DNA from 3 places in the Pseudoalteromonas sp. Z9A6 genome. Region 1 is predicted to be linked to each of the others. Evidence: predicted binding sites of a transcription regulator. Region 1 holds the regulator's gene; each other region holds the start of a gene.
What was found. Region 1 encodes sigma-54, which starts transcription at its own class of promoters, with help from an activator protein. Its sites were predicted from a motif close to GTTGGCACGNNNNTNGNNT; they were not measured.

Region 1 (7,784 bases):
GGCTTAATAAGCTATGCTCGGCATCTTCTCGGATTACATCAACGATGTCATCGATAGTAACACGACCGAGGAGTTGGTCGTTATCGTCCACCACAGGGGCCGATATCCAATTATGGCGCTCAAATAATTGCGCTACTTCACTTTCATCCATTGAGATTGGGATAGACTCACAATCTTCATCCATTAAATCGCGCACAATTTTTTCTGGCGGATTAGTTAATAATGTACTCAGCGATAAAGCGCCTATAAAGCAGTTATGTTTATCAACAACATATAAATCATCTGTACCCTCTGGTAACTCACCACGCAGTCTAATATAACGAAGTACAACATCGAGTGTTACATCAGGGCGAATGGTCACCGTATCGGTGTTCATTAGCGCACCTGCTGAACGCTCTTGATATGACAGTGCTTGCGTGGCACGTTCACGGTCTTGAATGTCCATCGCGCTAACAACGTCTTTATAGACGGTATCTGGCAGGCTACGTAATACTTCACCTAAGTCATCGTGGCCCATGTCTTCAGTTGCGGCGGCAATGTGCTTAGGTTCCATTTGGGCAATAATGCCTAAACGAACATCTTCAGATAATTCTTCAAGAACATCACCCTGCACATCAGGATCGACCAATTGCCAAAGCAGTCGGCGAATTTTATGCGGTGATGATTCTAATAATAATGCGGTATCACAAGGAGCCGTTTTTGCGAGCATGCGCCTAACTTGAACAAATTGACCACTATTGAGTGACTTCGTCACCTGTTTTAGTTGCTGTAGTGGGTAATCTTGTTCAAAAGCTTCAGGCATTGGCGTCCTTTATAAATTGTTATATTACTTTATGGGGGGGAGGTGAGTTAACTGGCGTTACTAACCTATCTATTTTATATATCTGTTTTAATTGAAGCATTAGTAATGCGAATATTGTTTTTATAAAACAGGTTATTCTTGTTCATTAAAGCGTTGTGCTATTAATTCTCCAACAGCGTGTAAAGCTTGCTCAGAATCAGGGCCTTTACAAACAACTTTAACTTCTTTTCCTTGGCTACTTTCAAGTAACATTAGTGCAAGTACGCTATCGCCTGCTGCTTCTTTGTCATCTTGGAATAATGTGATTGTCGCATCAAATTGTACTGCTAATTGCGCAAGCACAGTAGCTGCTCTGGCGTGTAAGCCTAATTTGTTTTTTATTAAAAAGGTATCTTCACAATGCATAACTTACTCTACCTAAGCTGAACAGGTGATTATTCAGCTATATTATTTTTCTTGCTCGCGATGGCGAATTTTTACATTGGGATGTGTCATTGCGAAACTTTCACCGATAGTTTGCGCTAAATACACAGAGCGATGTTGCCCGCCTGTACACCCAATAGCAATGGTTAAATAACTGCGGTTATTTCGTTCTAAATGTGGTAACCACGTTTGTACAAATGTTTGAATTTGCCATGTGAATTTTTGCACTATGCTGTGATTAGCTAAATAGTCTTTAACCGGTTGATCTAACCCATTTAAAGGCTTTAACTCTGGTTCCCAGTGTGGATTTGGTAAAAAGCGTGCATCAAATACGTAGTCTGCTTCTTTTGGTATACCGTGTTTAAAACCAAATGATTCAAATGTGACAATCAGTTGCTTATCTTTTTTACCTAAAATCTTTTCACGAATAGATTCAGCGAGTTGATGAACACTTAAATCAGTCGTATCTATCATAAAGTCGGCGCGAGTGGTTAATACATCAAGTAATTCTTTTTCTTTTTTGATGGCTAAATCAAGGGGCAACGAGTCTATTGATAGTGGGTGTAATCTGCGTGTTTCAGAAAAGCGTTTGATCAATGTCTGATCGTCGCTATCTAAATAAAACAACGTAGGGTTTGCAAAGCCAGGCAAGTATTCAAGAATATCGTTAAATTCATCTTGTTCTTTAGGGATGTTGCGCACATCTATGCTAACAGCAATTTTATCGTAGCTATCAGACACACTGCGAACTAATGAAGGTAGTAGGTTTACTGGAATATTATCTACGCAATAATAACCTAAATCTTCTACAATGCGCAAAGCAACCGACTTTCCAGAACCAGAACGGCCGCTTATGATAATTAACTCCATTTAACACCCTTTATAAAACTATGATTGATCGACAATAACTTGGTAAAGCTCAGTATCAGATTTTGCACTGCGTAACTGTTTACAAAAATCTTTGTTGTTTAGTTTATCAGCAATGGTTGCTAGAGTCTTTAAGTGCTGCTGGTTATCGCCATCTGGTACGATGAGTGCGACAAAAATATCAACAGGGCGATTATCGATTGCATCAAAGTTTATTGGAGTTTCGCTAACGAGCACTAAAGCCAAAGGCTCTTCTGCACCGCTCATTCTTCCATGAGGAATAGCAATGCCACGCCCTATACCTGTACTACCTAATTTCTCTCTGCTCATTAAAGCGTTAAGAATATCTTGTTGCGGTAAATACGGAAGTTTGTCGTGAGCAAGTTCGCTAATGAACTCTAAAATTCTTTTTTTGCTATTAAAAAGGACCGCAGCTTTGCTGCAGTCCTGGCATATAAGTGAACTTAATTTCATCATATTAGTGTCGAGCAAGCTTCTCTTTGTGTTTGATTACTTGGCGATCGAGCTTGTCGATCAACGAGTCAATAGCGGCATACATATCTTGATGTTCTGTAGAGGCAAATAGCTCAGCACCGCTTACGTGTATTGTGGCTTCTGCTTTTTGATTTAATTTTTCTACATCGAGAATGACATGAACATTATTAATATGATCAGAGTGTCTTTCAAGCTTCGCAAATTTAGTATTAATATAGTCTCTTAGTGAATCGGTTAATTCTACGTGACGACCAGTTAAGTTTAGTTGCATAAGCATTACCCTCTTAGTTTAGCGTCTTAAATCAGACTTTTACGCTGATTTGACGGTGGAATAGCAAGAGATTCACGGTATTTTGCGATTGTACGTCTTGCTACTTTAATTCCTTGCTCAGCCAATATATCCGCTATTTTGCTATCACTCAATGGTTTTGCTGAGTTTTCTGCTGCGATTAATTTTCGGATAAGCGCACGTATTGCTGTAGATGAACATTCACCACCGTTTTCAGTACTTACATGGCTTGAGAAAAAATATTTAAGCTCAAATATACCACGGGGTGTATGCATGTACTTTTGAGTAGTCACACGCGAAATTGTCGATTCGTGCATTTCTACCATTTCAGCGACATCATTTAAAACCATTGGTTTCATGGCTTCAGGGCCATGTTCAAAAAATCCTTGTTGTTGCTTAACAATACAATTAGTAACTTTTAATAGCGTGTCGTTTCTACTTTCTAAGCTTTTAATAAACCATTTAGCTTCTTGTAAATGTGAGCGAATAAACTGGCTGTCGCCACTTGATTTTACAGTGCGAGACATTGCCGCGTATTGGCTATTAACACGAATTTTAGGCATGCTATCTGGGTTTAATTCGACAACCCAGCGACCTTTAATTTTTTTAACTGACACATCAGGAATAACATACTCAGATTCTTCCCTTACAATAGTATCTGCAGGTTTTGGGTTGAGAGTATGTATTAGTGTCATCACTTCTTTAAGCTCTTCTTCTTTAAGCTTAGTTTTTTTCATTAATGTACGATAGTCGCGAGCTGCTAATAGATCAATATGCTCGGTTAAAATCATTTTCGTTTCATTAATGTAAGGTGTTTCTTTATCAAATTGATTAAGCTGAATACACAAACACTCTTGTAAACTACGTGCAGCAATACCAACAGGATCAAACAGTTGAATGCGTTTTAATACCGCTTCAATTTCATCAAGTTCGACTTCGTTATCATCTTCGTTTTCTTGATTAAAGCTTTCTAAAATTTCTTCGCAACTGAGAGTTAAAATACCTGAATCATCGACGGCCTCTACAATCGCAATCGCGATGGCTTCATCGGTAGGGCTAAATGGCGTTAGTTGTAATTGCCACATTAAATACTCATGGAGCGTTTCAGTAGAGGCGCCTTGGTATATAGATTCGTCTTCAGGCATTGGACCTGATGAGGCTGCTGGGGCGGCACTCATGTACTCATCCCAACTAACATCCATAGCCATGTCGTCACTTAGCGTGTCTTTTGCAAGTGCTTCACCAGTATCTTGTTCGTATTCGCTCGGAGCATCATCAGCAGATGCGCTAACAGTTATGTCATCGGTATCAGCTTTTTGCTCGTTTTTACCAGCAGCGTCTTCAGAATAGTCTGCCTCTTCAACCTCTAATAGTGGATTACTGTCGAGAGCTTCTTGTATTTCTTGCTGGAGATCCAATGTACTGAGTTGCAACAAACGAATAGCTTGTTGCAACTGTGGAGTCATTGTAAGTTGCTGGCCCATGCGCAGCTGTAGTGATTGCCTCATGTATCTCTAACAATCCTTTTATGTTGTTATAATTAATACTAGCAGATGCTTAAAGACATGGCGTAAATGTTACAGCCTAAATTGCTCGCCTAAGTAAACATCGCGTACTGTTTTATCATTTAATACGTGTTCTGGAGTACCTGATGCAATCAGCTCCCCATGAGAAACAATGTAGGCTTTTTCACAAACATCAAGGGTCTCTCTTACGTTATGGTCGGTAATTAATACACCAATCCCACGATTTTTAAGATGTTCTATTATTTTCTTTATATCTAATACCGAAATAGGGTCAACACCGGCAAACGGTTCATCCAGTAATATAAATTTAGGATCTGCTGCCAGTGCTCGTGCTATTTCTACACGACGACGCTCTCCACCCGATAATGCCATACCTTGGCTATCACGAATGTGTTGTATGCTAAATTCATCTAATAAGTTATTGAGCGTGTCTTCTCTGGCTTGTTTATTTAGTTCTTTGCGCGTTTCTAAAATGGCCATTAAGTTTTGATAAACAGTCAGCTTTCTAAAAATCGATGACTCTTGTGGTAAGTAGCCTATGCCTAATCTAGCACGACTATGCATAGGTAAAAGAGTAATATCGTTATCATCAATAGATATTTTACCTTTGTCGCTAGGAACAAGCCCTACAATCATATAAAAAGTCGTTGTTTTACCAGCACCGTTAGGGCCAAGTAAGCCAACTATACTGCCAGCTTGTACTTCAAGGCCGACGTTTTTTACAACTTCACGACCTTTATAGCTTTTTGCCAATAGTTCTGCTTTTAATGTGCTCATGGTTGACCTTTATCGCCTTTTTTACTTTTTTTAGTTTCGATCGGTACTAAAATTGTGTGAACGCGGTCAGTTGAGTTTTCATCTTTTTCGGCACTGATGAGCTGCTGCTCTATGTCGTAGGTAATGCTTTTAGCATTTATTTTTTGTCCGGCTTGCGATACTTGTGCATTACCAACAAGCGTTAAAAAACGCTTAGATACATCATAACGTACTTCGTCAGCACTGGCGCTCATAGTCGTGCCGTCTGATTGCTTTTCTTCAAAGTGCGCAGGGCTACCTGTGGCAATTAATAATTGTTTATTATCACCAAGTTCATCACGTTTGTGTACTTCGAGGCGATCGGCTGTAATGCGGCGATTACCGTGAATAATCTCAACGTTTTTCTCAAAAATACCCACATTAGCTTTCAATTGACCTTCTTGCTTGTCGGCACTTATTGAAATTTGATTGGCAGCAGGTTGCGTGTTTTGCTCTGCAGCACTACTATTAAACGCTAGTATAAGTGTAGGAATTATAAGTGATTTTAATATTTTATTGGTCATAGTATATGGTTCGCGTATGGTTAATTAGTTTTATCACTTCGGCTTTTAAGTCGGCTTCTAGGCCTTTACCGGTGATTTTTAAATTGGGTCCAGTGATGATGACGGGTTGCTCCGAACGCATTGTTAATAGCTTTATATCAACCTGAATATTATCAGCATTGATTTTGTCTATCATGGCGTTATCGGTTAAATTTTTGGCAACCACATTACCTTCTAAAATTAATTGTTTATCTTCGTATAATGTTGCTTCGTCTGCATTTATTTGCCACGTTTGTTGTTCGTTATATAAAGTAAAAATGGGTTTTTCGAAAAACGTGAAACCTAATTGCTGGTATAGCTCCATTTTAGCCGCAGTGACTTTGTGGCTAATTTTACCTTGCTCATCATAGGCTGTCTGTTTGAGCTCAATAGCTATGTAATCAGGCTTAGCAATAACTTCAGGCTCAGCCTGAGGCACAATATTTGTTTGTGCAAAATAAGGGTACCAAAGCCAAACCATACAGCTAATGAATAAAACGCTTAATATTATGCGCGCTGCATTCATGAACTAGTGCCTTGTGTAGTCAATGCTTTACCATTTTCAAGCATGAGCAAATCGGTGAGTTCTCTCACAGCACCAAAACCACCAGGCATTTGCGTTACATAGTGTGACAAACGCTTAATAAGTGGGTGGGCATCATTTACTGCAACGGCAAAGCCTACTAACTCCATAACAGGCATGTCAGGACCGTCATCACCAATATAAGCAATTTGTTCATCGCTAAGGTTGAGTTTATCTTTTAATTCTTGATAGGCAATGAGCTTATTTTCTTGGCCTTGATAAATATGCTGTACGGTTAAGCTGCTCATACGTTGTTGTACTATCTGTGAATGACGACCAGTAATAACAGCTACTTCAAAGCCACTGTTTATAAGTGCTTTAATGCCAAAACCATCTTTTGTATTAAATGCTTTTAGCTCTTCACCTTGATTGCCAAGGTAAATACGGCCATCAGAAAATACACCATCAATATCGCATATAAGTAGTTTTACTTTTTTAGCGCGTGCTTTTGCATCATCGCTCAGCGGTTGATAGAGTTCTTCAAATTGCATTTATAACACTCCTGCTTTCAATAGGTCTTGCATATTTAATGCGCCAATAGGTTGGTTTTTCTCATTGACGACGATTAGGCCATTTATACGTTTACGTTCCATAATATTGAGCGCTTCAGCGGCTAAAATATCTTGCGTAGCTGTAGTGCATGACTTAGTCATAACAACATCTATTTGTGTTGTATGAATATCAATTCTTTGTTCTAAAATGCGACGTAAGTCACCATCGGTAAATAACCCTACGAGTTGCTGATTTTCACCAACAATGGCTGTCATACCTAATCCTTTAGCTGACATTTCTATTAGAGCATCTTTAACTGTTTGTGAAACATCAATAATAGGTGTATTTGCGCCGCTGTGCATAACATCTTTTAAAGTAAGTAATAAGCGCTTGCCTAAACTACCACCAGGGTGAGATAGCGCGAAGTCATCAGCTGTAAAGCCGCGAGCCTCTAATAATGCAACTGCCATGGCATCGCCCATCGCAAGCGTTGCAGTGGTACTTGATGTAGGGGCTAGACCCAATGAACAAGCTTCTTTTTCTACTTTAATGCACACATGTACATTAGCAAGGGTTGCCATTGTTGATTGTGTATTGCCAGTCATCGCTATCATTTTGGCACCAAGTCGTTTTAAAACCGGAATGATATTTAAAACTTCGCTGGTTTCCCCTGAATTAGAAATAAGCATAACCACGTCATTTTTAGTGATCATACCTAAATCACCATGACTTGCTTCACCAGGGTGAACAAAAAACGCAGGGCTGCCAGTGCTTGCAAGGGTTGCCGCTATTTTATTGCCAATATGGCCTGATTTTCCCATGCCAATAACAATAATACGGCCTTCACAGTCGTACATTAATTGGCACGCGTTATGAAAATTTTCATCTACATATTGTGCAATATCACTAAGTGCTTGGCGCTCAACATCTAAAACGCGAAGGCCTTGTTCAATAAAGTTTAGCGTTGCCA
Region 2 (7,784 bases), on a different contig from region 1:
GCGCCAACGTATTCGTAAAAAGCTTGAAAAAGAAGCCAAGTTTGCAGAACAGTAATAAGCACCTTAGGAAAACTCAGTGACTCAACCATTACGCATTATATTTGCCGGTACGCCAGACTTTGCCGCACGTCATTTACAAGCGCTGATACAAAGCGAACACAAAATAGTGGGTGTATATAGCCAGCCAGATCGCCCTGCAGGTCGTGGTAAAAAATTAAAAGCCAGTGAAGTGAAAGAGCTAGCGCTTGAGCACAATTTACCGGTTTTTCAGCCACAGTCATTAAAAAATGATGAAGCACTAGCTGAGCTAACAAGCTTAAATGCCGACATTATAATTGTTGTAGCATATGGCTTAATTTTACCTAAAGCTATTTTAGAAGCGCCACGTTTAGGTTGTTTAAATGTGCATGGCTCTATATTACCGCGCTGGCGCGGTGCTGCACCTATTCAACGCGCAATTTGGGCAGGTGATGAACAAACCGGCGTAACAATAATGCAAATGGATGAAGGGCTAGATACCGGCGATATGCTACATATAAGCCGCTGCCCTATTAGCACAACAGAAACTAGCGCAAGCTTATATACAAAGCTTGCTGAGCTAGGTCCAGATGCGTTAATTGAAACCATTAATAAATTAGCTAATGGTGAGATCACCCCTGAACCTCAAAACGATGAACTTGCTAACTACGCTAAAAAGCTTTCTAAAGAAGAAGCTGATATCGACTGGTCCATGAGTGCGCTTCAAATCGAGCGAAACATTCGCTCTTTTAACCCGTGGCCAATGTGCTTTACCCAAATGGGTGGGCAAACAGTAAAGATTCATCAAGCGCAGGTTATGCTGCAATCAGGTGATCCTGGGCAAATTTTATCAAGCGACAAAAATGGCGTAGTAGTGGCGTGTGGCGAACACGCTTTATGTATTACGCAATTACAGCCGCAAGGTAAAAAACCAATGGCAATTAACGACTTTTTAAATGGTCGTAGTGACTGGGTTACTCCTGGCACAATATTAGGCGAAAACAATGAGTAATGTTCCAAACGTACGAGCGCTTGCCGCTGAAACTTTATATAACGTAGTTGATAAAGGCGCATCGCTTAATCAAGAACTTCCATTTGCAAGCCAAGGCTTGCCGCCTAAAGATAAAGCGTTGCTACAGCAAATTTGTTATGGCGTTTTACGCTACTTACCGAGCCTTGAAAATTACTGCCAACACTTAGTAGAGCAGCCATTAAAAGGTAAACGTAGAATATTTCAGTTTTTATTATACGTAGGTATTTATCAACTGCAGCATATGCGCGTACCACCTCATGCTGCCATTTCAGAAACGGTTAACGCACTGGCTCAACTACGCGCTTTAGGATTAAAAGGGCTGATAAACGCCATTTTACGTAGCTTTCAGCGTCAACAAGCTGAGCTTGAAGAAAAAGCGAAGCTTATTCCGGTATGTTTATACAACCATCCAAATTGGTTTATTAAACAGGTGCAAACAGCCTACCCAGATAGCTGGGAAGCACTACTTGAAGAAAACCAGCAACAAGCGCCAATGTGGCTTCGTGTCAATCAAGCCCAATTTAGCACGCAAGAATACAGCGACATGCTTAGCGCTAACGATATTGAACACACCTTAAACCCTGATTTTATTGATGGGATTAAACTTGCCAAACCACGTGATGTATTTTCGTTGCCTGAGTTTGATACAGGTGCATGTTCAGTACAAGATGCTGCTGCACAGTTGGCAGCCCGCTTTTTAGAACCTAAAGCAGATGACTATATTTTGGATGCCTGCGCAGCACCTGGCGGTAAAACATGTCATATTTTAGAGCTTGCTGATGCAGATGTACTTGCACTTGATAGCGACTCAACTCGCCTTGAACGTGTTAAGCAAAACTTAACTCGCATTGGCTTAGGTGCAGACCTACAATGTGGCGACGCATCACAACCACATACATGGTGGGATGAAAAATTATTTGATCGTATTTTACTTGATGTGCCTTGTTCGGCCACTGGTGTAATTCGCCGTCACCCTGACATAAAATGGTTACGTCGCGCATCAGACATCGAAGACTTAGCTAAGTTACAAAGCGATATTCTTGATAGCATTTGGCCACTGTTAAAACCAGGTGGCACATTGGTATATGCTACGTGTTCGGTTCTTCCACAAGAAAACCAACAGCAAGTTGCTAAGTTTTTAGCTAATAATGATGATGTAGAACATATACCTCTACACGAAAACGATACCGTAACAACGCCAGGTTTGCAGTTACTGCCCGGTGAAAGTGATGGATTTTATTACGCTAAGCTAGTTAAAAAAGCCTAATAGCCGTACACTAAATAGTTAGCCATTTATGAAACATTAAATGGCTATTTTTTTAATTAAATTATGATCAATACCACGGGTAAATAATGAAAATAATTATACTCGGTGCCGGGCAAGTTGGTGCTACGCTTGCTGAAAACTTAGTTGGCGAACAAAACGAAATTACCGTTGTTGATATAGACGGTAACCGATTACGTGAACTTCAAGATAAGTACGACTTACAAGGGGTTATGGGCCACAGCGCGCATCCTGATGTATTACGCCGTGCAGGTGCTGAAGATGCCGATATGATTATTGCGGTAACCAGTTCAGATGAAGTGAACATGGTTGCATGCCAAGTGGCGTACAGTATTTTTAAAACGCCCACTAAAATTGCCCGCATTCGCTCAGAGCAATATTTAAAGTACCGCGAAAAACTATTTCAAAACGATGATTTACCAATCGATCATTACATTGCTCCCGAAGCACTGGTCACTAAGTATATTCGCCGTTTAATTGACTACCCTGGTGCTCTGCAAGTATTGCAGTTTGCTGATGGCATGCTCTCGTTAGTAGCCGTAAAAGCTTACTATGGCGGTTTACTTGTAGGTTATGCGTTATCTGCACTTAAAGAGCATATTCCTAATGTAGAAACCCGTGTTGCAGCTATTTATCGTCAAGGTAAAGCAATAAAACCATTGGGTACCACCGTTATTGAAGCCGATGACGAAGTGTTTTTTATTGCCGCTACAAAACATATACGCGCAGTAATGAACGAGCTACAAAAACTAGAGCGTTCTTACAAAAAAATTATGATAGCTGGTGGCGGTAACATTGGGGCAGGCCTTGCCCGCTCACTTGAAAAAAACCACACGGTTAAATTAATTGAACGCAGTAAAGAGCGTGCCGAGCAACTCTCGGAAATGCTCGATAACACGGTCGTTTTTTGTGGTGACGCATCTGATCAAGAACTGCTCTCAGAAGAGCATATTGAACAAGTAGATGTGTTTATTGCCGTAACCAACGACGATGAAGCAAACATTATGTCAGCCATGCTTGCAAAACGTATGGGCGCACAAAAAACCATGGTGCTTATCCAGCGTGGTGCTTACGTTGATTTGGTACAAGGCGGCGAAATAGATATTGCCATATCGCCGCAGCAAGCCACTATATCGGCATTGCTTACTCATGTACGCCGTGGTGATATTGTTAATGTGTACTCATTACGCAAAGGTGCAGCAGAAGCAATTGAAGCCGTTGCTCATGGCGATGAAAACACTTCAAAAGTGGTTGGCCGTGCTATTGCCGACATTAAACTCCCTGCTGGTACTACTATTGGCGCAATAGTACGTAACGACGATGTACTGATAGCCCACGATGATACAATTATTATGTCGGGCGATCATGTCATTATGTTTCTAATCGACAAGAAACACATTACCGTTGTAGAAAAGCTATTCCAGGTAAGTGCTATATTCTTATAATTATTTGGCATAAACGCAAAAAAGCCGCTGACTAAGGCGGCTTTAGTGGAGTATCTTCGAATATTGATTACTGTACCTTTGAAAACTCTTCTTTAGAGATTTCACCATTTCCATCAGTATCTAAATCATCAAAAATCTTTACAAGCTGAGGGTTAACCTTTGCTTCTTCCATTGTAATCGCACCGTCGCCATCTGCATCAAAAGAGGCAAAGTCCACTGCTGCATATGCTGCTGATGAAGATGCTAAAACGATAACTGCAAGTGTTGTATTGAATGTTTTCATAATAATATTCCTAGTAATATGGGAAGTCCTTTTCAAAGATCCCTGACTGTGAAAAATGTTTAATCTGAAAAAGGTTAGTTAACCTGTACTCTGGTTAAGAGATTTACTAACGTATTGAATCATGGTGATATTTAAATTTATTTTCTCTAGCCAGAGATTTTCAGTGAAAACAAGGCGAATTTACGCGTCAATAGCTGGCCTATTGCAAGTAAATTCAACGCAGTTAGCGCTGAAAATAGCTGCTAGAGATAGATTTATTATCCAGAGTTCAGGTTAATTAGTAATTAGCAAACTCTTCTTTAGAAAGCTCGCCGCTACCGTCGGTATCTAGCTCAATAAACTCGGCCATTAAATCTGTATCAACTGCCGCTTCGCTTGGGCTAATTGTGCCGCTACCATCAATATCAAGGCTGTCAAAACCTGATGCTGCAAATGCAGCAGAAGAAGACGCTAGTGCTATAAGTGCTAATGCTTTATTTAAATTTTTCATAACTTAATCCTTCAATGTTCTATCAAAAAAATTGCTTCGTTTAACTTAAAACGTAATTTTTCACTTCCTTGTTATCCTCTTTCGTAAGCTCCCTTGCCTACTTAGGTTGTCTTTGGCAACTCAGGATAAATACTTTAAATTAAGCTTCTGAAAATTCTTCTTTTGATAACTCACCATTTTGGTCAGTATCAAGTTCTGAGAACATACTCATTAGCTTTGCATCTACTGATGCTTCTGCTTGGCTAATTGTGCCACTGCCATCTACATCTAATGTATCGAAATCTGTTGCTGCAAACGCGGCTGAAGAAGATGCTAGTGCCACAAGTGCTAATGCTTTATTTAATGTTTTCATAACGTGTATCCTTCAATTTTATGAGTAATGTGGGGCTCTTAGTAGCGCCCCAGAGTTTTAAGCTTATACTTGTGAAAACTCTTCTTTAGATAGTTCGCCGTCTTGGTCTGTATCAAGTTCAGAGAACATGCTCATTAATTTTGCGTCTACTGATGCTTCTGCTTGGCTAATTGTGCCACTGCCGTCTACATCAAGTGTGTCAAAATCTGTTGCTGCAAAAGCGGCTGAAGAAGATGCAATAGCGATAAGTGCTAAAGTTTTATTAATGCTTTTCATAATATGTATCCTTCAAATTTATGTGTGTGCGATTAAGTATTTCACTTTGAATCACGATTTCGTTCAGTACACCCTGACTATTACAACTTAAATGCCAACATTGAAAAGCCATTAACTTTCAATAAGTTAAAAATAAAACGTACAATAAGGAGGAATTTTCAGAGTCATTACTGTTGCCTTTTCGCAACACGCTTTAAAGGTGAAAAACTAAAGTCATTAAAAACAAATAGTTATGTTTATATAAAAAGATACATTTTAAAATGTAGAGCTATAAAAGGAGGGATTTTAAAAAATAATTAAGGTTAATTTTAACGAAGTAGCTATAACAACAAAAAAAAAGCCATAACAAAAAACACGTAAAACATTGTTTTATTTAAATAATATATTTAATTATATAAAAACAAAAAATACTTTATAAATACTCACGTAAAACGCCATTTTGTTGCAAATAAGCGAAAAACGATTTATTCAACGGTGGGCTCAAGCGCAGATGGGTCTATAAAATGCTCTTTCATAAAGGTTTTCATTTCATCCTCGCTTGCTAGTAGCTTAATTCCACAACGCACGCCTGCGACATGTTCCTTAGCACTGCAAATTTCGCCTTCAAAACTTTTATCGCTGCTATTGAGTATTACTGTGCATTGCATATCTTTAATATTTTCATCTTGCTGATCACCTCTAATATCAAACATTACTCCTGTTAGCGAAATGTCTTTAATGAGGCCTTCAAGTATTCTGTCGTCACTTAGCTTTAGCTTTGCAGGTAATAAGGTAGGTATACGCGTTTGCGAGCGCAGTGCAAATAACTGCACCTGCTTAGGATAGTTAATAAATATAAGCTTAGCCGGGTGAGACGCAACCGACATTATTTGTTGGCGAAACGCTATAACTTGCCCACCACTACCTTCAATTAATGCTCTAACAACAACCATTACACCATCACGTAAATAGTCACTACTAGCAGGTAAACGTCTAGAGTTTGGGTAATTTAAAATAATAAATTTATTTTCAAGCAAACCAACAAACTCGGTTTTTACACGTTTACTGTCGGTTGGGGTTAATATTTCTAAATCGACCAAACCACTTGTAGTTAGTTGATGTAATTTGTCTAGATTTGAAGTTGGCATATCCCTTTCCCACTAACTTGTATATTAAAATTTAAACGACTCGTTTATCCACGCCAAAAAGTAGGCGTAAATAACACTAATAAAGTAAATATTTCTAAACGACCAAACACCATTGCAATAGTAAGCAACCATTTAGCACCATCGGTTATAGCACCATAATGCGACGCTACATCTCCTAAACCAGGCCCTAAGTTATTTAAACAAGCCGCAGTGGCTGAGAACGCAGTTATGTTATCCATACCCGTGCCCATAAGCGCTAACATAATAATAATAAATACCAGCGCATAAGCAGAGAAAAAACCCCACACAGCTTCTACTACTTTATCTGGCAACGCCTTACGACCCAGCTTGATTGAATATATAGCACGAGGATGCACTAAACGATTGAGCTCACGCACACCCTGTAAATAAAGTAAGAACACGCGCACTACTTTCATGCCACCACCGGTAGAGCCTGCACAGCCACCAATAAAGCTCGAAAATATAAGTAAAATAGGTAAAAACAATGGCCATGTTGAAAAGTTATCCGTAGCAAAGCCTGCTGTTGTACTCATTGAAACAGCTTGAAATAACGCCTGATCGAGGGTTTCATCGCCATTAGCAAATATTTCGTTAGAGGAAAGTACGGTAAAACAAATAACCACCAGCGCTAATTGAATACACAAAAACACCTTAAACTCAGGATCTCGAATATAAACTTGTATGTTACGACTGGCCACTGCGGCGTAATGCAGGGAGAAGTTAACAGCGGCAATAATTAAAAAGAACACACAAATAAAGTTAATTACAGGGCTGTCGAAGTGCCCCATGGAGGCGTCGTAAGTAGAAAAACCACCTATCGCCACCGTTGAGAATGCATGACATATAGCATCAAACCACTCCATTCCTGCAGCCCAATAAGCCAGCATACAAGTAATAGTCAACGACACATAAATATACCAAAGGTGCTTTGCAGTATCGGCAATTCGCGGGGTCATTTTAGAATCTTTTACAGGCCCTGGTATTTCAGCGCGGTACAACTGCATACCACCAACACCTAGCATTGGGAGTATAGCAACAGCGAGTACGATTATACCCATACCGCCAAACCACTGGAGTTGCTGGCGATAAAACAATACCGACTTGGGTAAATACTCAATACCGGTAAGCACTGTAGCGCCGGTGGTTGTTAAGCCAGAAAATGCTTCAAATACCGCATCGGCGAGCGATAAGTTAGGTTCTTGTAAAAAGATAAGCGGCAAGGACGCAAACGCCCCAAGTACCAGCCAAAACAAAACAACAATTAAAAAGCCTTCACGTGCTTTTAAATCACCGTTTTCATGGCGGTTTGGGTAATAAGCCATCATGCCAATAACAACACTAAAGATAAATGCTAAAACAAAGGGAACACCACCACCGTCTTTGTATATTAAAGACACCAGTGCCGGAGGCACCATGGTAATACTAAACAGCGCAACAAGTTGGCCAAGAATTTT
Region 3 (7,784 bases), on a different contig from region 1:
TGTCTTTGCCTTTGGGTGTAATCACTTTAATAAAGCCTTTTGTAGCGCTGTCGGTAATTGCACGGTCTAGCTCTTCAAATTCAAAGCGAGTAATTTCGTAATCTATGCCTTTGTCTTTTGCGTCTTGCTCGTTTAAGCCAACACGTGCTACTTCTGGGTCAATAAACGTAGTCCACGGAATAACACGGTAATCTACTTTAAACTTTTTAAGGTGACCAAATAAGCCATTTACCGCTGCGTACCAACCCTGATGAGCTGCCACATGTGTAAATTGGTATGGACCTACAATATCACCCGCTGCAAAAATATTAGGGTACAGTGTTTCTAGGTATTCGTTAGTTACTACTGTGCGGTTTGTTTCAATGCCTAGCTCTTCAAGACCGTAACCTTTAAGGCGTGCACTTCTACCAACGGCACATAATAGCTCGTCGTATTCAATATCTATTTCTTTGTCGTTATGTTTAACAACAATATATTTTTTACCATCGCGAGCTTCACAGCTTAGTGCTTGGTGCGATGTTAAAATATTAACGCCACTTTCGGTTAACGCTTCGTGAGCAAAAGTAGACACTTCAAGATCTTCTTTGATCATGATGCGCTCCGCCATTTCAATTTGCGTAACGCTTGAACCTAAACGTGCAAAGCTTTGTGCTAATTCGCTACCAATTGGACCACCACCAAGTACTACAAGTTTTTTAGGTGCCTCATCTAGCTCTGCAAATTTATTCCACAATGTATCGCTTGTTACATAGCCTGTTTCTTCAATACCAGGTAGTGACGGTACAAACGGGCGTGCGCCAGTGGCAATAACAATAGTACGAGCGGTGAGTGTTTGCGTGCCACCGTCGTTAAGTTTAATTTCTACAGTCCACGGGTCGATTAATTTACCGTAACCTTTTACAACATCTACGCCTAGGTTGGTGTAACGCTCAACGCTGTCGTGCGGTGCTACATCGGCAATAACTTTATGTACACGTGCCATTACTTTTTTGAACGAAAACTGCGGTGTCGCATTTTCTAGGCCGTAGTTTTCACCATGGCGAATTTGTTCTGCAATTTTAGCGCTTTTAATGACTGCTTTACTTGGAACACAACCATAGTTTAAACAGTCACCGCCCATTTCGCCCGCTTCAATAAGGGTTACTTTTGCTTTAACAGCAGCGGCTATATAACTTGTTACCAAACCACCTGCGCCTGCGCCAATAACAATCATGTTACGGTCGAAGCTTTTAGGTTTAGTATAGTTTTTGTATACACGACGTTTTTTAAACACGTTTAAGATCCCTTTAGCAATAAATGGGAATACGCCCAATAAAGCGAATGATAAAATTAAGTCCAACGATAAAATGCCCGATAAACTCTCTATTTGAGCAAGCTGCGTACCTGCATTAACAAATACAAATGTACCGGCTAGCATACCCACTTGGCTTACCCAGTAAAAAGTCCATGACTTGATGGCTGTTACGCCCATTAACAAGTTGATTAAAAAGAACGGAAACACCGGCACTAAACGCAACGTAAATAAGTAAAAGCCGCCTTCTTTTTCAACGCCTGCATCAATGGCTGCTAAACGATCAGGAAATCGCTTTTTAATGGTGTCGCGCAATAAGTAACGTGATACTAAAAAGGCCAATGTAGCACCTATGGTTGATGCAAACGATGCAACCAATAAGCCTTCAACTAAGCCAAATAAAGCACCCGCTGCCAGTGTTAAAATAGCCGCGCCCGGTAAAGACAATGCAGTAACCACCACATACAATAAAAAGAATCCGCCAATTATTAATAGCGGAGATTGCGCTTTATATTGGCTAAACTGATCCATCGAGCCTTTTAAGCCCTCAAGCGTAAGTAGTTGGTGCAAATCAAAATGAAAGAACAGGCCGATGGCGACCGCTGCAATTAATAACAAAAGTATTTTTTTAATCATGTTCTCTCTCTTTCAAACTTGTCTTTAAAAATTATGCGTAAGCGTCAGCTTGGCGTTTATTGGTAATTCAGGAAAAGCCAAGGTTGCACCAAAATAACCGCCTTCAAATACAGGGCGCCAATTTTTTTGATTGGTAACGTTGTTTACATCTAAGCGTAACTTGGTGCTAGGCGTAAAAGCATAGCTAGTATTTACGTTTAATGTGTACTGATCGCGAATATGTACGGTTGCCAAAAAGTCTAATGGGTAACTCTTTGTATATAGACCTGAAAAACCCGTTTGCCATTTCGAATTAATTGAATAATTTCCGTTAAAGCTAAAAGATTGCTCTGGAATGCCTTGAACTTGGCTACTTGAAGGCGCAAATGCGGTAAAACTAGGAGCGCCCACACTGGTGCCTGCAATAATATCAGGGCGTGAGTTGTCAAATGCATCGGCTACTTGGGCAGAATCTTGACTACTTGCAGAATTATCGTAGCGGGCGTCAATGTAGCTATAACCTGCGCTTAACCAGTACGGGTAGGCATCGTAAAATACTTGGCTTTCAAAACCTGTGGTGCGAATACCGGTATTACTGCCATCGCGGTTACGTAAACTACGGCGTTGACTAAATATTGCGCCATCAGCGTACCAATCGCTATTGGTTGGTGCATATTTTAAACCAAATTCAACTAGGGTATTTTCGGTGGCAAAATTTTGTGCACTAATGGTATTGTCGCCACCAAGTGTAGTGCCGCCAGCCATGCTATTTGATGTGGCTTCGTTGTAACTTGCTGCGCCATAAGTGGTGTAATCATCGCTGAGTCGGTAATTAAAACTTACTTGCCCTGAATGCAAAGTGTCGTTAATGCTGTCGCTGGCGGCAATTTGCCCTACAGGTGCTATTGGGTCGTTTGCTTCTACGTCATAAAAATCAACGCGGTAGCCAACACTTGTATGAAACTTATTAGTCCAATCAGAATCTTGCTGAATAGCAAAACCCGTTTGCCATGAGCGCGAATCGGTAGTGTCTGATAAGTTAAAGTCGCCACTGCCGTCGTTATTAATATCGTACTGACCACCCGGCGATACAAATACACCTGGGCGAAGTTCAACAAAGCGTGCTTGTTGTGCATCAGTTAAAGGAATGCGGCGATTTGAAATTGGGCCAGTTAAATCAATAGGTAAGTCGGCTTCTGTTGTAAATTGGCTGTAGCCTAGCACGCGGTTGTAACGCACATCAAAAGCAAAAATTGTTTGCTGTTCGTTGCTCCATTGGTAAGTCAGTTCGGTACGGTTTTGCGCGGTATCGGCACCATCTATAATTTCAACAAAGCTATTTTGTGCAATTTCTTCGCGTTGTAAGTGCTGAAAATACGTAATATTTTTTATAGATGCATTGTTTGAAAGTTCACGCTTATAAATGCTGTGTAGTAAATAAGTAGTGGCTTCGTTTTGATTGTCAGGGTCGGTAAGTACTGTACTACGGTCTATTTTTACTTGCCCAGTAGGTGAAACAATAGAACCTGCCGTTGGAACTGAACTGCCATTGGCTTGCACGCCTTGGCCGGTAATATAAAGGCCATCATCAATTAAGGCTTGAGTAGGGCGGTTAATACCTGCGTTATCGGTAAATTCAACTTGGTATAACTCAAAGTTAATATCCCAGCTGCTCTTGTCATCAGGTAACACCTTAAGTGCTGCAAATAGGCTGTCGCTTTTCGTGCCCGAAAAGTCGTAGTAACTGCCGTTATCAATGTGTTCAGCGCTTACTCTAAAACCTACTTTGTCTTTTACTATAGGTGCACTGTAATCAACTAAAACGCTGTACTGATCCCATCGTCCTGCAGATACCGTTGCTTTGCCTTTACTGTCGTCAGTTGATGCTTTTTTAGAATGTAAGTTTACAAAACCACCGTTGCGTTGGCTTGAGCCAAATAATACCGGTGGCGCGCCTTTTACTACATCTATTTGTTCTATAGAGTTGAACGATAACGGCACGCCAAAGCCATTATTACCTGCTTGGCGGCGTGTACCATCTTGGAAAAGCTCACCTAGTTGCCCACGAATAGTAGGTAAACTTGGTGCCCCAAAACCACTGGCTGAATAGGTATTAGGGCTTACTGCAAGTACATCTTGTAAAGTCGTAATATTGAGTTGTTCTATTAACTCGCTTGAAATTGGTGTTACTGAACGAGCTATATCTCGTAGAGCTAAGTTGTCGCCAAAAGGGCCGTCTACAGTGGCATTTTTAACCGAAAGACCTTGAGATTTAATAACTTGGCTTGCCACCTCAATACGCTCAATTGCGCCTTCTTTTGCTGATTTTGATTCTTCGGCTGCAAAAGCATTAAGTGGTGTATTTAATATGGTGGCTAGGGAAAGTGCTAAATATGCGTGTTTCAAACGTTTTCTCTCTACGGTTAAAATGTTGTTGGCGATAAAGACCGAAAGGATTAAAAATAACTTTCAGTAAAATTTTGATTCTTTTTGTTTTTTAGAACATAACAAAACAGATGCATTACAAAGTTGGTAATTAAGTACTATTGTTTTATTAGTCGATAAAATATTAATAGGGCGATTGTATTAGAGTGAATGTAAATGTTTGCTTTTAATAGGATTTATTAATTATAGACTACTTTCAACCTGCTAACATTTTAAAAGAGTTAACTTTTATGCAGCATTTTTAAATTACTTAAATAAGCTTCACTTTTAGTACAGCATGGCTTAACTAATGAATTTAATTAAAAATTTTTGAAATAAAAATAACTTATACGGTCTAGCTTACTTCTACGTTTATTAATATTCATTTAAGGAAATTTTATGACAGGTTCAATGAATTCTGATGTGCAAAACCGTTTGCAGTGGTCACTTTTATCTTTGCGTTTAGGCGTGTTTATTGTAATGGTTATGTGGACATTCGATAAGTTTGTTAATCCTGGGCATAGCGCACGTATTTTTGAACATTTTTACGGTATTAGTGGCTCTACAGATATAGTGGCTTACATTATTGGTGCGGTGCAGTTAGTGCTTGTTTTAGCATTTTTAGCAGGTATTAAAAAGCGTATAACGTACGGTATCATTTTTGTAATGCATGGTTTATCTACACTTTCTTCGTACAACCAGTACATAGATGGCTTTAATAACTTATTATTCTTTACTGCATGGCCAATGTGGGCTGCGTGTTTTGCACTTTACTTATTACGCGACCAAGACGTGAAATTTACTGTAAAGTAATAAAGTACATGCAAAAAAATTGGTTATAAGCCATAGGGCTTATAACCAATAAGTACACAGGGAGTGTGTGGAAGTAGGTTTGCATGTTATGCAACTAATGCATTGCGTCGTTGTATTGCTCAGCAAGGCTCTCTTTTTGCCCTTCGGTAAGTGCTTTACCCGCTAATTGAAACACTTCGTGTTCTTCTTCACTTAAATGATGATGTACCAAATGGTGTAGCTTTTTAGCTGCAACTAACCATGCTGACGAGCTCATTTCGGTATCTTCAAGTTGTTCAATTAATTCATCAATTTCGTGATGTTCAGCTACGCTGTGGCGCGCTTTTTCATGAGTTAAGTCATCAAACATAAGTGGGTTATAAAAGTAACGTTCTTCAAATTTTGCGTGATTTTCTAATTCTGTTTTTAGCTCATCCATTAGCGTGTGGCGCTGCTCTGTGTCGCCGTGTGTTTGAATAAGCGCATCTACCAATTCTCGTTGTTTGTCATGGTCATGACGTAGTGCTTCAAAAATATTCATAACTAGTCCTTTTACAATTTATTTGCTTATATCATTAACTAGCAAACTAAATGCCAAATATTAAGTTATTGTATTTTAATAAATTTAATTTAATTTTTTATTCTTTGGCTGCGATCACTGTAAATTTTACAGTGATATGAATGCAATAATTTCAGGCTTTTGCGTAGTTCAATTATAAAAGTGAGTATAAATTCCTACAGAACCTTACAAATATTTACTGGTTGTTTATTTTATTGCAGTGATAAAGTAACAGCGTTATTTAGGTACAACCTATATGTTACTCCCACATATAACATCAATCGGTATAAATGCAGGTAGCACGTTAACTTAATAGGATAGTTTAAGGATGAACATAAAAAGCCCCGTCGCCGCATTACTACTGTGCGCTTTACTGAGTGCATGTAGTACAGCCCCGCGTTCTGACTCTAACTTATGCATTGAAGAGGCTGAAATGGTTGATCGAAATGGCGCTCAAACAAGCTCACAGGTTTACAATCAATGCATTAGCGCACAAATTAAAAAGGATGAAAAAAATAACACTTTTTTTGATGCCATCGGTACGTTCTTTTTTGAATTTTTTGTAATGGTGGTAGAAAAGTAAATAGGCTAACTTGCAGCTGTAATTTAAAGTAAATAAGTTGCGTAAAAATAGGATTATTTATGAAGCAATTATTGATAGCAATTTCACTTTTTTTATTACTAAGCGCTTGTGCGGCGCAGCCTTACGCAGGCTCGGCAAAATGTATGGAACAAGCAGATATTGCATACGAAACCGATACACGTAAAAATGAGACATTAGATAATGAATGCAAAGCTGCAAAAGTAAATACGCCTAATAAAGAGCTTGAGAATCATGGCTTGGTTGATAGAAGCCTTTTACAGCTAATCGTTAGCTTTTTAAATGGCGTATTTTAATAGTAAAAGTATAATTAAATAAGGTATGTATGAGGGAAGAACTAAGAGCAAAAATAATTACTGTGTGCGATAAAAAAATAGCAGCTAAAGGCGAAAATGTAGGGCTTTCTTTTTATGCATTTTTTGCCAATAAAAACGACGACCCAGAGCTACTTATGGAGGCCGCTACTTGGTGGATACACACTCATAAATTAGATCATTTTGTAAAAGCACATAAAATTAAACAGATGGTTTTAGATGGACTTTAGTCAATTAACTGAGCAAGTACTTTTAGCTGTATTTATCTAATCAACAACGATTTGGTTTCTGCCGTTTTCTTTTGCTTTATAAAGTAATTTATCTGCATGCTTAATAAGAACATCTAGTGTGCTTTTTAAAGGGCTACTTACAGAGGCTCCCACACTAAAAGTGATTTTTGTATTACTAGGAAGGTCTTTTATATTACTACAATGCTCGGTAAACCTAGTGGCTAGCTGGTCAAATATATCTCGAATAGCTAGTTCGTCAACCGAATTTAGTGCAAACAACCATTCTTCGCCGCCGTAGCGGCCAAACTGATGATCACCACTTAGTGTTTCTTTTGCAGCCTTTGCAAAGGAAATAAGAACTAAATCTCCAACATCGTGACCAAATTGGTCGTTAACTTTTTTAAAGTAGTCTAAGTCAACAATTGCTATCGTCATTTTACCTTCATCAAGCTTTGCTTCTGCTGCGCGCATTATTCCTCTGCGATTAGGGCTATTTGTTAGATAATCTGTTAATGAAATATCGTGATATTTTTGACGTTGTCGAGCTTGCCGATAAAATAAAAATAATGAAGCAATCACTAAAATAAACGCAATAGCAGCGCTGAGTCGCCAAATTATTTTTTGTTGGTACTCTTCTTTAGCTTGTAGTTCACTAATGTCTTTTTCGTACTCTAGTTGCTGTATTTTTTCTTCTTTTTCTTTTACTTCAAACTGTACCTGTAGTGTTTTTATATTACTTTCACTGGTAGCTTCGTAGTGTTTTTTTGTATAAAGGAGCTTTTGTTCAATTGCTTCAAAAGCCTCGTTAGTGTAGTTAAGGCGTCGCTTTAGCTCATAGCGTTTACTTAAAAAATCGGCTTTATAAATACTGCGGCTGAATTTATCTAAGTTTAAAAATACCTCATCGTTTGCTTCATTTGCTTGATCAAGTAAATCTAGTTTTATATATATGTCAGCT

Region 2: the regulator sigma-54 is predicted to act here: its motif matches at 5,263-5,281, upstream of GQR53_RS10970 (EF-hand domain-containing protein).
Region 3: the regulator sigma-54 is predicted to act here: its motif matches at 5,703-5,721, upstream of GQR53_RS09300 (hemerythrin domain-containing protein).

Annotation. Positions count from the first base shown of each region.
Region 1 is NZ_WTKZ01000009.1:4,660-12,443, forward strand. It holds gene mgtE (magnesium transporter) at 1-802, opposite strand, end outside; gene GQR53_RS05375 (HPr family phosphocarrier protein) at 935-1,207, opposite strand; gene rapZ (RNase adapter RapZ) at 1,250-2,095, opposite strand; gene ptsN (PTS IIA-like nitrogen regulatory protein PtsN) at 2,114-2,566, opposite strand; gene hpf (ribosome hibernation promoting factor) at 2,571-2,858, opposite strand; gene GQR53_RS05395 (RNA polymerase factor sigma-54) at 2,885-4,384, opposite strand; gene lptB (LPS export ABC transporter ATP-binding protein) at 4,454-5,179, opposite strand; gene lptA (lipopolysaccharide transport periplasmic protein LptA) at 5,176-5,721, opposite strand; gene lptC (LPS export ABC transporter periplasmic protein LptC) at 5,711-6,265, opposite strand; gene kdsC (3-deoxy-manno-octulosonate-8-phosphatase KdsC) at 6,262-6,813, opposite strand; gene GQR53_RS05420 (KpsF/GutQ family sugar-phosphate isomerase) at 6,814-7,784, opposite strand, start outside.
Region 2 is NZ_WTKZ01000025.1:5,591-13,374, forward strand. It holds gene def (peptide deformylase) at 1-55, shown strand, start outside; gene fmt (methionyl-tRNA formyltransferase) at 77-1,030, shown strand; gene rsmB (16S rRNA (cytosine(967)-C(5))-methyltransferase RsmB) at 1,023-2,318, shown strand; gene trkA (Trk system potassium transporter TrkA) at 2,405-3,781, shown strand; gene GQR53_RS10955 (EF-hand domain-containing protein) at 3,849-4,064, opposite strand; gene GQR53_RS10960 (calmodulin) at 4,342-4,554, opposite strand; gene GQR53_RS10965 (EF-hand domain-containing protein) at 4,694-4,906, opposite strand; gene GQR53_RS10970 (EF-hand domain-containing protein) at 4,970-5,182, opposite strand; gene GQR53_RS10975 (flagellar brake protein) at 5,647-6,309, opposite strand; gene GQR53_RS10980 (TrkH family potassium uptake protein) at 6,354-7,784, opposite strand, start outside.
Region 3 is NZ_WTKZ01000019.1:11,872-19,655, reverse strand. It holds gene GQR53_RS09315 (bifunctional TVP38/TMEM64 family protein/FAD-dependent oxidoreductase) at 1-1,927, opposite strand, end outside; gene GQR53_RS09310 (TonB-dependent receptor) at 1,952-4,312, opposite strand; gene GQR53_RS09305 (hypothetical protein) at 4,730-5,143, shown strand; gene GQR53_RS09300 (hemerythrin domain-containing protein) at 5,238-5,663, opposite strand; gene GQR53_RS09295 (hypothetical protein) at 6,010-6,264, shown strand; gene GQR53_RS09290 (hypothetical protein) at 6,324-6,578, shown strand; gene GQR53_RS09285 (DUF6500 family protein) at 6,608-6,826, shown strand; gene GQR53_RS09280 (GGDEF domain-containing protein) at 6,863-7,784, opposite strand, start outside.